Regions from separate parts of the Litorilituus sediminis genome, predicted to be linked through region 2. Evidence: predicted binding sites of a transcription regulator. Region 2 holds the regulator's gene; each other region holds the start of a gene.
The links. The regulator LexA, encoded in region 2, represses DNA repair genes until DNA is damaged. The targets are predictions, from matches to a motif close to TACTGTATNNNNATACAGTA.
Positions count from the first base shown of each region.

Region 1: uvrD (DNA helicase II) is a predicted target of LexA. The motif match lies at 1,903-1,922, and genes of this name have one in related genera.
Region 3: recA (recombinase RecA) is a predicted target of LexA. The motif match lies at 1,571-1,590, and genes of this name have one in related genera.

Region 1 covers NZ_CP034759.1:2,468,753-2,471,971, forward strand. Annotated here, with positions in the region: gene uvrD (DNA helicase II) at 1-1,814, opposite strand, end outside; gene EMK97_RS11035 (HAD family hydrolase) at 1,950-2,693, opposite strand; gene EMK97_RS11040 (DUF484 family protein) at 2,711-3,219, opposite strand, start outside.
Region 2 covers NZ_CP034759.1:2,756,639-2,759,857, reverse strand. Annotated here, with positions in the region: gene EMK97_RS12290 (TonB-dependent receptor) at 1-203, opposite strand, end outside; gene EMK97_RS19430 (DUF3955 domain-containing protein) at 629-829, shown strand; gene lexA (transcriptional repressor LexA) at 1,099-1,713, shown strand; gene coxB (cytochrome c oxidase subunit II) at 2,237-3,219, shown strand, end outside.
Region 3 covers NZ_CP034759.1:1,543,468-1,546,686, reverse strand. Annotated here, with positions in the region: gene EMK97_RS06885 (putative bifunctional diguanylate cyclase/phosphodiesterase) at 1-1,401, shown strand, start outside; gene recA (recombinase RecA) at 1,637-2,662, shown strand; gene metA (homoserine O-acetyltransferase MetA) at 2,941-3,219, shown strand, end outside.

The DNA of each region.
Region 1 (3,219 bases), 290 kb from region 2:
GTCATGCCGACATAACACAAACGTCTTTCTTCTTCTAAACGGCCAATTTCTTCAACCGATTGCTGTGATGGAAACATGCCCTCTTCAAGACCAGCAATAAACACTAGCGGGAATTCTAAACCTTTAGCTGAATGCATTGTCATTAACTGCACCGCTGGCTCATATTCATCCGCTTGAGACTCGCCAGACTCCAAGGCAGCATGAGTTAAAAATGCCGTTAGCGGGGTTTGTTCTTCAACCAACTCAGGATCACTTTCAAACGTTTGGCAAGCGGTCACTAATTCATTTAAGTTTTCAATACGCTGTGCGGCTCGCTCACCCTTTTCTGCTTGATACATAGCTTTAAGGCCAGAATGCTGAATAATAAAATTAGCTTGTTGGTCTAAATCTAAGTTAGTTGAGTCATCCTCAAGTTGCTCAATTAATTCAATAAATGCGCTTATGGTTTTAGCGCTACGCCCTTTTAGTTGCTGGCTGTGCAGCATCTGCTTACATGCCTGCCAAAGGGTAGTTTCACCGCTACGGGCAGCATCTCGCACTAAGGCTACGGTTTGGTTACCTATACCACGGGTTGGTGTGTTAATAATACGTTCAAAAGCGGCATCATCATCACGATTATTAATTAGGCGCATATAGGCTAAAGCATCTTTAATTTCTTGTCGCTCGAAGAAGCGCTGACCACCATAAATACGATACGGCAACTGCCCTTGCAACAAAGCTTCCTCTAGCAAGCGTGATTGCGCATTTGAGCGATATAATATCGCTACTTCATCAAGCTTTTTGCCTTCATCACGCCATTGTTTAATACGACCACTAATAAAACGCGCTTCATCGATTTCATTAAAAGCAGTATAAATAGCAATTTTCTCGCCGGCATCATCTTGCGTCCATAACTCTTTACCCAAGCGATTATTGTTATTACTGATCAGTTTATTGGCTGCATTCAAGATATTGGCAGTCGAGCGATAATTTTGCTCTAAGCGTATCGTTTGCGCATCATCATATTCGCGAGTAAAGCGTTCAATATTCTCTATTTTTGCCCCACGCCAGCCATAAATTGATTGATCATCATCACCGACAATCATGACATTACTGCGCGCTTTACCTAGCATGGTTAACCAAGCGTATTGAATAGCATTGGTATCTTGAAATTCATCCACCAGAATTTGGCTAAAACGCTGTTGATAATGGCTTAACAGTTCAGGATTATTCAACCACAGCTCGTGTGCTCGAAGTAAAAGCTCAGCAAAATCAACCAAACCCGCTCTATCACAGGTTTCCTGATAGGCTTTATAGACCTTCACAAACACAGCTTCACTTGGGTCAAATTGAGCATCAATATGCTGCGGCCTTAAGCCTTCATCTTTCTTACCATTGATATACCAAACAAACTGCTTAGCAGGCCATTTCTTTTCATCTAGCTCTAATGAACGAATAATGCGTTTGATTAAACGTAATTGGTCGTCACTATCAAGTACCTGAAAGCTTTGCGGTAAGTTAGCTTCTTGAAAGTGCATGCGCAATAAGCGATGTGCTAAACCATGGAAAGTACCTATCCACATGCCATGGGTATTACCACCTACGGTTTGCTCAACCCTAGCACGCATTTCAGCTGCCGCTTTATTCGTAAAAGTCACCGCTAAAATACTATGTGAAGAAATACCTTCAACTTGCATCAGCCAGGCAATACGATGTACCAAAACCCGCGTTTTACCTGAGCCTGCACCAGCCAACACCAACATATTTTGCTTAGGTGCTGCAACCGCCTCACGCTGCTTATCGTTAAGAGAGTCAAGTAGTTCGGAAACATCCATAAGAGAGTACACCTTAATTATGCATTAGTTATGCTACTTAATTGAGCAATACAAGTTAGAGTTAAGCCATGCTGCTAGCCAGCCACAAGACTGGCATTATATACAGTATTATTTACGGAGTAAAATAAGGGCGTGTTAAACAAGGCGGGTCAAGTCGGACAGGCAGGCAAGTTCAATATGAGGCAATTGTTTTAGTGCCTTACCAACACCATACTGAGGCAGATAAGCGGTTTGGCAACCAGCACTTAAGGCACCAAAAATATCAGCATTACCACAATCACCGACATGCAATAGTTCATGGGGGGCAATAGCTAAGTTTTGACAAACCACAGCAAACATATCTTGTGCAGGTTTATGCTTTAGTAAGCTCGATTCAACTACCTCAACACCTTGACGTTGTTGGTAACCAGCGTGATAAATCTGTTGAAAATACTTAGCAATACCTAAGGTATTGGTATCAACATTACCATTACTAATCGCCGCGAGTGGATAACGTTTGCTTAAGCACTCCAGTAATTGCATGCTTTGTTCTGGCAAAGAAAAATCACTACGTAATTCAATAAAATAATCAAGCGCCGCCTTAGCTTGTGCCTTGGCAAAAACATCACTTTTCCCTAACGCTAACAAACCTAAGCGATAACTTTCATAGCGCACTATAACAACATCATGCGCTAAATCACTTTGCTGCTTTATCGCCTGCTTTTTAAAAGCAAACCAAAATGCCGCATCAAATACTTGGCTATACTCAGGTAGCAGCTTTGCAAAATAGGCTATCATCTTTTGCTCGATAGCCGCCATCACAGGTCCATTGCTATACAAGGTATCATCCAGATCAAAACTGATCGCCTTTATTGGCGATAAACGACGATAAAATTTCACACGCTTGCCTGTTTAAGCTAACAAATATGTTGATGCAATAACTTAGCTACTAGCCGTTTAAACTGACTAAGTAACAAGGTATCCATACGTGGGTCAAAGTGTTGAGCATCTTTAGAGCTAATCGCTAAAAAGCCTAAGTCTTGCTGATTGTGCTCAAGTTTAATTAAGACAACAGAGCCTGAGCATTGATTAGAAAAAATTAAATCTTGCTCGGTCGCTTGGATGCGACCAAAGTAATAATCTTCATTAGTTAAACGGTTTTGCATTACGCCAGCACAATCATTCGCTGAAATACAATCATGTTTAATGGCATCGCTGCTAACTGCACTCGGGTTTAACCATAATTTAAAAGCAGAGAGAGACAACAACTCGGTGGTTGCTTGATGTAAGCAATCTAAAATTTCTTCTGCTGATTGGCTGTCAATTAAACGCAAATACAAGTCACTGTATAAAATAAATAGCTCTTCATTGTGATTAGCCACTGACATTAACTGGGTAATTTCATCTTCCAAGTTATGTACTTTTT
Region 2 (3,219 bases):
TCAACTATTGTGTCTGCTTCTAGCTTAATATCTTTGGATTTAATCAAGCTATCTCGTATACCCGAGACGACAATAACTTCCACTTCATCTTTATTTTCTTCTGCTACCGCCGAGTCGGCGGCTAAAGATGCTGTTGATAAGCCAAGGTTAAGCATAACTAACGAAGATAGATATCCTAGTTTAAAGTGTTTCTTATTATTCATTTCTCTTTTCCTAGTGTGCTTGTTTTAGTATTGATAACATTGCATACAGATTGCAATATAAATTATACAATATCATTTATACTACAAATAATACAGATATGTAAAATTGAATTATCAATTCATGACGGAGTTACCAAGGAAAAATAAAGTAATCTATTGAAAATTAAGTGGAATTAATATCTTGTTCAGATGAAGAGCATATCGAAGTAGTCGGCGTTCAAGCCATTTCTGCCTGCAGATAATATCTACCCATGCAGGTAACAGCGTTTTTAACTTATTTTGAACATTGGCTAAATACGCAAATAACCAACACATAAAGCTTAATACTTTGTTACATCATGCAGTGTTATTAATAAGCATCTTTATTTATGATTTCACTCTATTAAACACGAATCATTAATACGAATATTAGGAATAAAATCACCATGCTAAAAAAAATATGGCCAAGCGTTTTCTGTTTTACTGCGTCGCTACTAGCATATTTTAGCTACCATATTATCGGCGTATCTATTGATAAGGATGGCTATTTACGAGAGCCGTTTTTTTTAATTCCAACTTCAATGCTGTTTGCGGTATTAGGAACAATGTTGTTGCTCTATTACCTCTATAGCAATAAACTCAAGTAAGCAGCATTAGCGATTCACTTAAGTATAAACGCCGTCTAAAACGTCAATATTATTTTTAGTTTTTCCTTTAAGCTGCAAAACTTTTATGTCTATCGAGATGCAAGTCTATTGAAATTATCATCAATTGAGCGTTTTACTTATTTTAACAATTCACTGAATCTAAAACCTACAAACAGTCTATTTATAAAACAAATACTTGTCATTAAGTACAGTCTGTATATACTAACAGTACTACTGTGTATATCTACAGGAATAACTTTATGGAAAATTTGCGTCCATTAACAACAAGACAACAGCAGATTTTTGATTTAATCAAAGAAAAAATTCACGATACAGGCATGCCACCAACACGTGCTGAAATTGCCGAGTTTTTTGGTTTTAAGTCAGCCAATGCTGCTGAAGAGCATTTAAAAGCACTTGCCAAAAAGGGCTATATTGAAATGCTCGCAGGTACCTCCCGCGGGATTCGCTTAGCTGAAGAATTGATAGAAGAAGAGGGCTTACCCTTAATTGGTCGCGTTGCCGCTGGTGAGCCTATTCTGGCGCAAGAGCATGTTGAAGATCATTACAAAATGGATGGCACACTATTTCATCCTGCTGCTGATTATCTCTTACGAGTCAATGGTGAAAGTATGAAGGATATCGGTATTATGGATGGCGATTTATTGGCTGTTCACCAAACTACCGATGTTCATAACGGCCAAGTGGTTGTCGCCCGAGTGGAAGATGATGTCACCGTTAAACGCTTTAAACGTGAAGGCAACATTGTTTATTTGCACGCTGAAAACGAAGCCTTTGAACCAATCAAAGTAGATTTAGCTAGCCAGCAGTTTAATATTGAAGGTATTGCCGTAGGTATAGTACGAAACGGCAACTGGATGTAATAAGCACAGTTTTCTATTACACCAATTCTATTAAGCCAAGTAGTCACTTTTGTGACGACTTGGCTTTTCATTTCATTCGATGCTCAATTGTCATCAAGTCTTACTTTTTGTTAACTATCTACAGTAATAGCGTCAATAATTCCCTTCAATAACATATTTTTTTCAAAAATTTTTTTTATCTACAAACTCAGGGTTTAAGCCTTACACAGCAACACTTAGAGTTATTACTCCATTGAATTGATTGGCTTTTTTTTAAACTATATCCTATAAACTTATTGACCTAGATCAAAATTTAGGCAATGCTAAAAACAGCATAGAACAAAAAATGACCACAAAAAGAATAAAAAGACGTCAATATGCTAATACAATCCTTTCAGATTACTATTGCTCATTCACGTCGTTAATTTAATAAATAAAAATTATAAAAATTAACAGATATTCAGTCCAGTGAGCCGTGATTTACATTGCTGCATTTCTGTTTCTAACACTATACCTATGGGTAGTAGAGGCAAGGAGATGTCTAGTGAGAAGACGTAACCTAGTATGGCTGATATTAGTAAGCATTTTTGCTAATTCAGCTTGGGCAGATTCAACCATAAATCTGACCAAAGGGGTCACCGCCATCAGTAATGAAGTCTATGGCTTGCATATGATGGTATTGTATATTTGTATTGCAATTGGCATCGTCGTTTTTGGCGCTATGTTTTGGTCAATTGCCTTTCACCGAAAATCAAAGGGCGCTAAAGCTGCAGACTTTCATGAAAGCACCAAGGTAGAAATCCTCTGGACGGTTATTCCGGTCATCATTTTAATTGCCATGGCTGTTCCCGCTACCAGCACACTGATTGCTATGGAAGACAACTCCAATTCTGATATTACCATCCTAGTTACTGGCTCACAGTGGAAGTGGCATTACAAATACTTTAACGAAGACATAGAGTTTTACTCTGTCCTATCAACACCTCGTGCTCAATATGAAAACCAACAGGGTGAAGGAGAAGCCAAAGGTGATAATTACCTACTTGAGGTTGATAAATCTTTAGTCATTCCCGTGAATAAAAAAGTGCGTTTTCTACTCACTTCAGATGATGTCATTCATTCTTGGTGGGTTCCTGCTTTTGCCGTTAAGCAAGACGCCAACCCAGGCTTTATTAATGAAGCTTGGACTAAGGTAGATAAACCCGGTATTTATCGCGGTCAATGTGCTGAACTATGTGGTAAAGATCATGGCTTTATGCCGGTTGTTGTTGAAGTAAAATCAGAGGCTGACTATCAAGCATGGCTTACTGAGCAACACCAACTTATTGCCGATGCCGCAGCCGCAGAAAAAGCCTCACTCACGGCGACAGCGTCTATGGATGAACTAATGCAGTTGGGCGAAACAACGTATACCGCCCATTGCGCAGCGTGTCATCAACCTTCGGGCCTAGGTTTACCGCCAGCTTTCCCTGCCTTAAAGGGTAGCCCAATAACCACTACTGGCTCAGCAGCTGCTCATATTGATAT
Region 3 (3,219 bases), 1.2 Mb from region 2:
AGTAATCTACATCAGCAAGGTTTGCTGAAAGCAATAGTCCTATGGCTAGCTCTTACCTTGCTTATTTATGGCTTTTATCGTCAGCAAAAGTTGGGCTTTAAAAAGCACCAGAAAGTTAAAAGTGCCTTGGCATTCGTTGATAACCATGATCGACTAACAGGTTTAGCAAACCGTGCTAATTTTGATCGGCAATTAACTGAGCATATCAATAACAAGCAGCCTGATAACAACTCAGGCGTGGTTATGCATATTGATTTAGATAAATTTCAGGTGATAAATAATAGTTTTGGTTATGGTATTGGCGATAAATTTCTTCACAAAATATCACTGATGTTACGTGAATTTATTCCAGATAATGCCACGGTAAGTCGTTTAGGGAATGATGAGTTTGCGATTTTGTTGCCAACATTGCCTAGAGAAGAAGTGAATACATACGCAGAAACTCTCTGTTTATTGGTGCAAAAGGTACGGCTTGATGAGTTGAAATCTGAAAGCAATGTTACCGCAAGCATTGGCGTTATTATTTTAGATGAGTCGGTTTTTGATGCGAAGCAAGTGTTTTCTTCTTTAGGGCAGGCGGTGAGCTTAGCGAAAGAAAAAGGCCGAAATAGGGTTCAAATTTATCAAAGCGATGACTTACAATTAGTACAACATGCTAAAGAAATGGAAGCGGTGCATGAAGTTGCCGAGGCAATTAAAGCCGATCGACTCATACTATATCGTCAACGACTTAAGTCTTTACAAGGTGAAGAAACAGATCATTTTGAAATCTTAGTTAGAATGAGAAGTGCCTGCGGCAATATAGTTGCCCCTAATGAATTTATTCCAGCCGCAGAAAAATACGGTATGATTCGAAAGATTGATTACTGGGTGATAGAAAATACGTTTAAAAAGATAGCATCTTTGCCATCTGAACACAGTGTCTACAGTATCAACTTATCAGGTTTAACCTTAGCGGATAAAGATATTTTTGCACAGATCTCAGTATTATTTTCTCGTTATCAAATCGCTCCTGAGCGCATTTGTTTTGAAATAACTGAAACCTCAGCCATTAGCCATTTAGCATCAGCGTTACATTTTATTGAGCAGATGATTGAATTTGGCTGTAGTTTTTCTTTAGATGATTTTGGTAGTGGCTTATCTTCATTTAGTTACTTACAAAAACTTCCTGTGGATACCATTAAAATTGATGGCGTCTTTGTGCGAGATATGGATACCAACAAGGTTAACCGTATTTTTGTTGAAAACATCAAAAGAACGGCTAGTGCTATGCACAAGAAAACTGTGGCCGAATTTGTAGAAAATGCTGATATTGAGCGTATATTGACTGAAATTGGCATAGATTACGGGCAAGGCTATCACATTCATAAACCTGAACCTTGGTATGAGAGTCAACAATAATTTTACTGTATGCACTGATAAAAAGTACTGTATATAGAGTCCAGTTAATCTTTAGCTACATCTGAAGCACACTTGTTAGTAAATATCCTCTTATTAATTTTTTCTTTTAAAACAAAAAATTAAGGTTTTTATTGACTGTTTTTAGTAAAAATTTTAATAAAAGTCTTGATACTGTACAGTCATACAGTATACTTGTCTCATTAAAACGAAAAACGACTTATTCGTGGAGCAATTAATGAAAGACGATAAAGAAAAAGCACTCTCAGCAGCCCTAGGACAAATTGAACGCCAATTTGGTAAAGGTTCAATCATGAAGCTGGGTGATAACAATGCAATGGATGTTGAAACAGTATCTACCGGCTCTTTAGGTTTAGATATTGCGTTAGGTGCAGGTGGCTTACCTCTTGGTCGTGTTGTTGAAATTTACGGTCCAGAATCAAGCGGTAAAACTACCTTAACTTTGGAAGTTATCGCAGAAGCTCAACGTAATGGCAAAGTATGTGCGTTTATTGATGCTGAACATGCACTTGATCCAATTTATGCTGAAAAGTTAGGCGTTAATATTAATGACCTACTTGTTTCTCAACCTGATACAGGTGAGCAAGCATTAGAAATATGCGATATGTTAAGCCGCTCAGGTGCTATTGATATTATTGTCGTTGACTCGGTTGCCGCTTTAACACCAAAAGCTGAAATTGAAGGTGACATGGGTGACTCGCACATGGGTTTACAAGCACGTATGTTATCTCAGGCAATGCGTAAGCTTACTGCGAATTTGAAAAAATCTAATACCATGTTAATTTTCATTAACCAAATTCGTATGAAGATTGGTGTTATGTTTGGTAACCCAGAAACGACAACGGGTGGTAATGCCTTGAAGTTTTACGCTTCGGTTCGTTTAGATATACGCCGTACTGGTGCAGTTAAAGATGGCGATGAAATTGTCGGTAATGAAACCCGAGTAAAAGTGGTTAAGAATAAGATATCACCTCCGTTTAAACAGGCTGAATTCCAAATTCTTTACGGAGAGGGCATCAATAGCTTAGGTGAATTAATAGAGCTAGGTGTGAAAAATAACTTAGTTGAAAAAGCAGGTGCTTGGTATAGCTGTAATGGTGAACGTATTGGTCAAGGTAAAGCTAATGCTACTAAATATTTAGCAGAAAACCCAGCAATGGCCAAAGAGCTAGACGCTAAGCTTCGTGAAATGTTCTTGTGTAAAACCATTCCTACGGAAGCAGAAGCGGTAGTAGAAGAGTAGCTTCACAGTAAATAAACCTCAGATTTATATAATAAATAGTCAATATCAATAAAATGCAGTGTTAGACGTAGCACTGCATTTTTTTTGGCTCTGACTTTGTACTGTAATAGCAATAACTTTGTAAATTGAGTGTACTTTTGCTTGGTAAGCAATTCATATCAAATTAATATATTAATGATTAATAACTTTTAGACGTCTATACGTTTAGAAGTTGACATATCTAGCAATCTAAGTAACATGGTGTGCAATTCACTTTTGTCATTTTGTTAGGTCGTGTTATGCCCATTAAAATACCAGATCAATTACCAGCCTTGTCGGTATTGGCCAATGAAAATATCTTTGTTATGTCGGAGCACAGAGCCGTGAACCAAGATATTCGCCCCATGCAAGTTGCGATTTTGAACTTGATGCCAAACAAGATAGAAACAGAAGTGCAAATACTGCGTATGCTTTCGAATACGCCGCTGCAAATTAATGTTGAGTTTGTCCGTATTCATGCCAATGAATCAAAAAATACGCCTAAAGAGCATTTAGAAAACTTTTATTGTCTTTTTGAT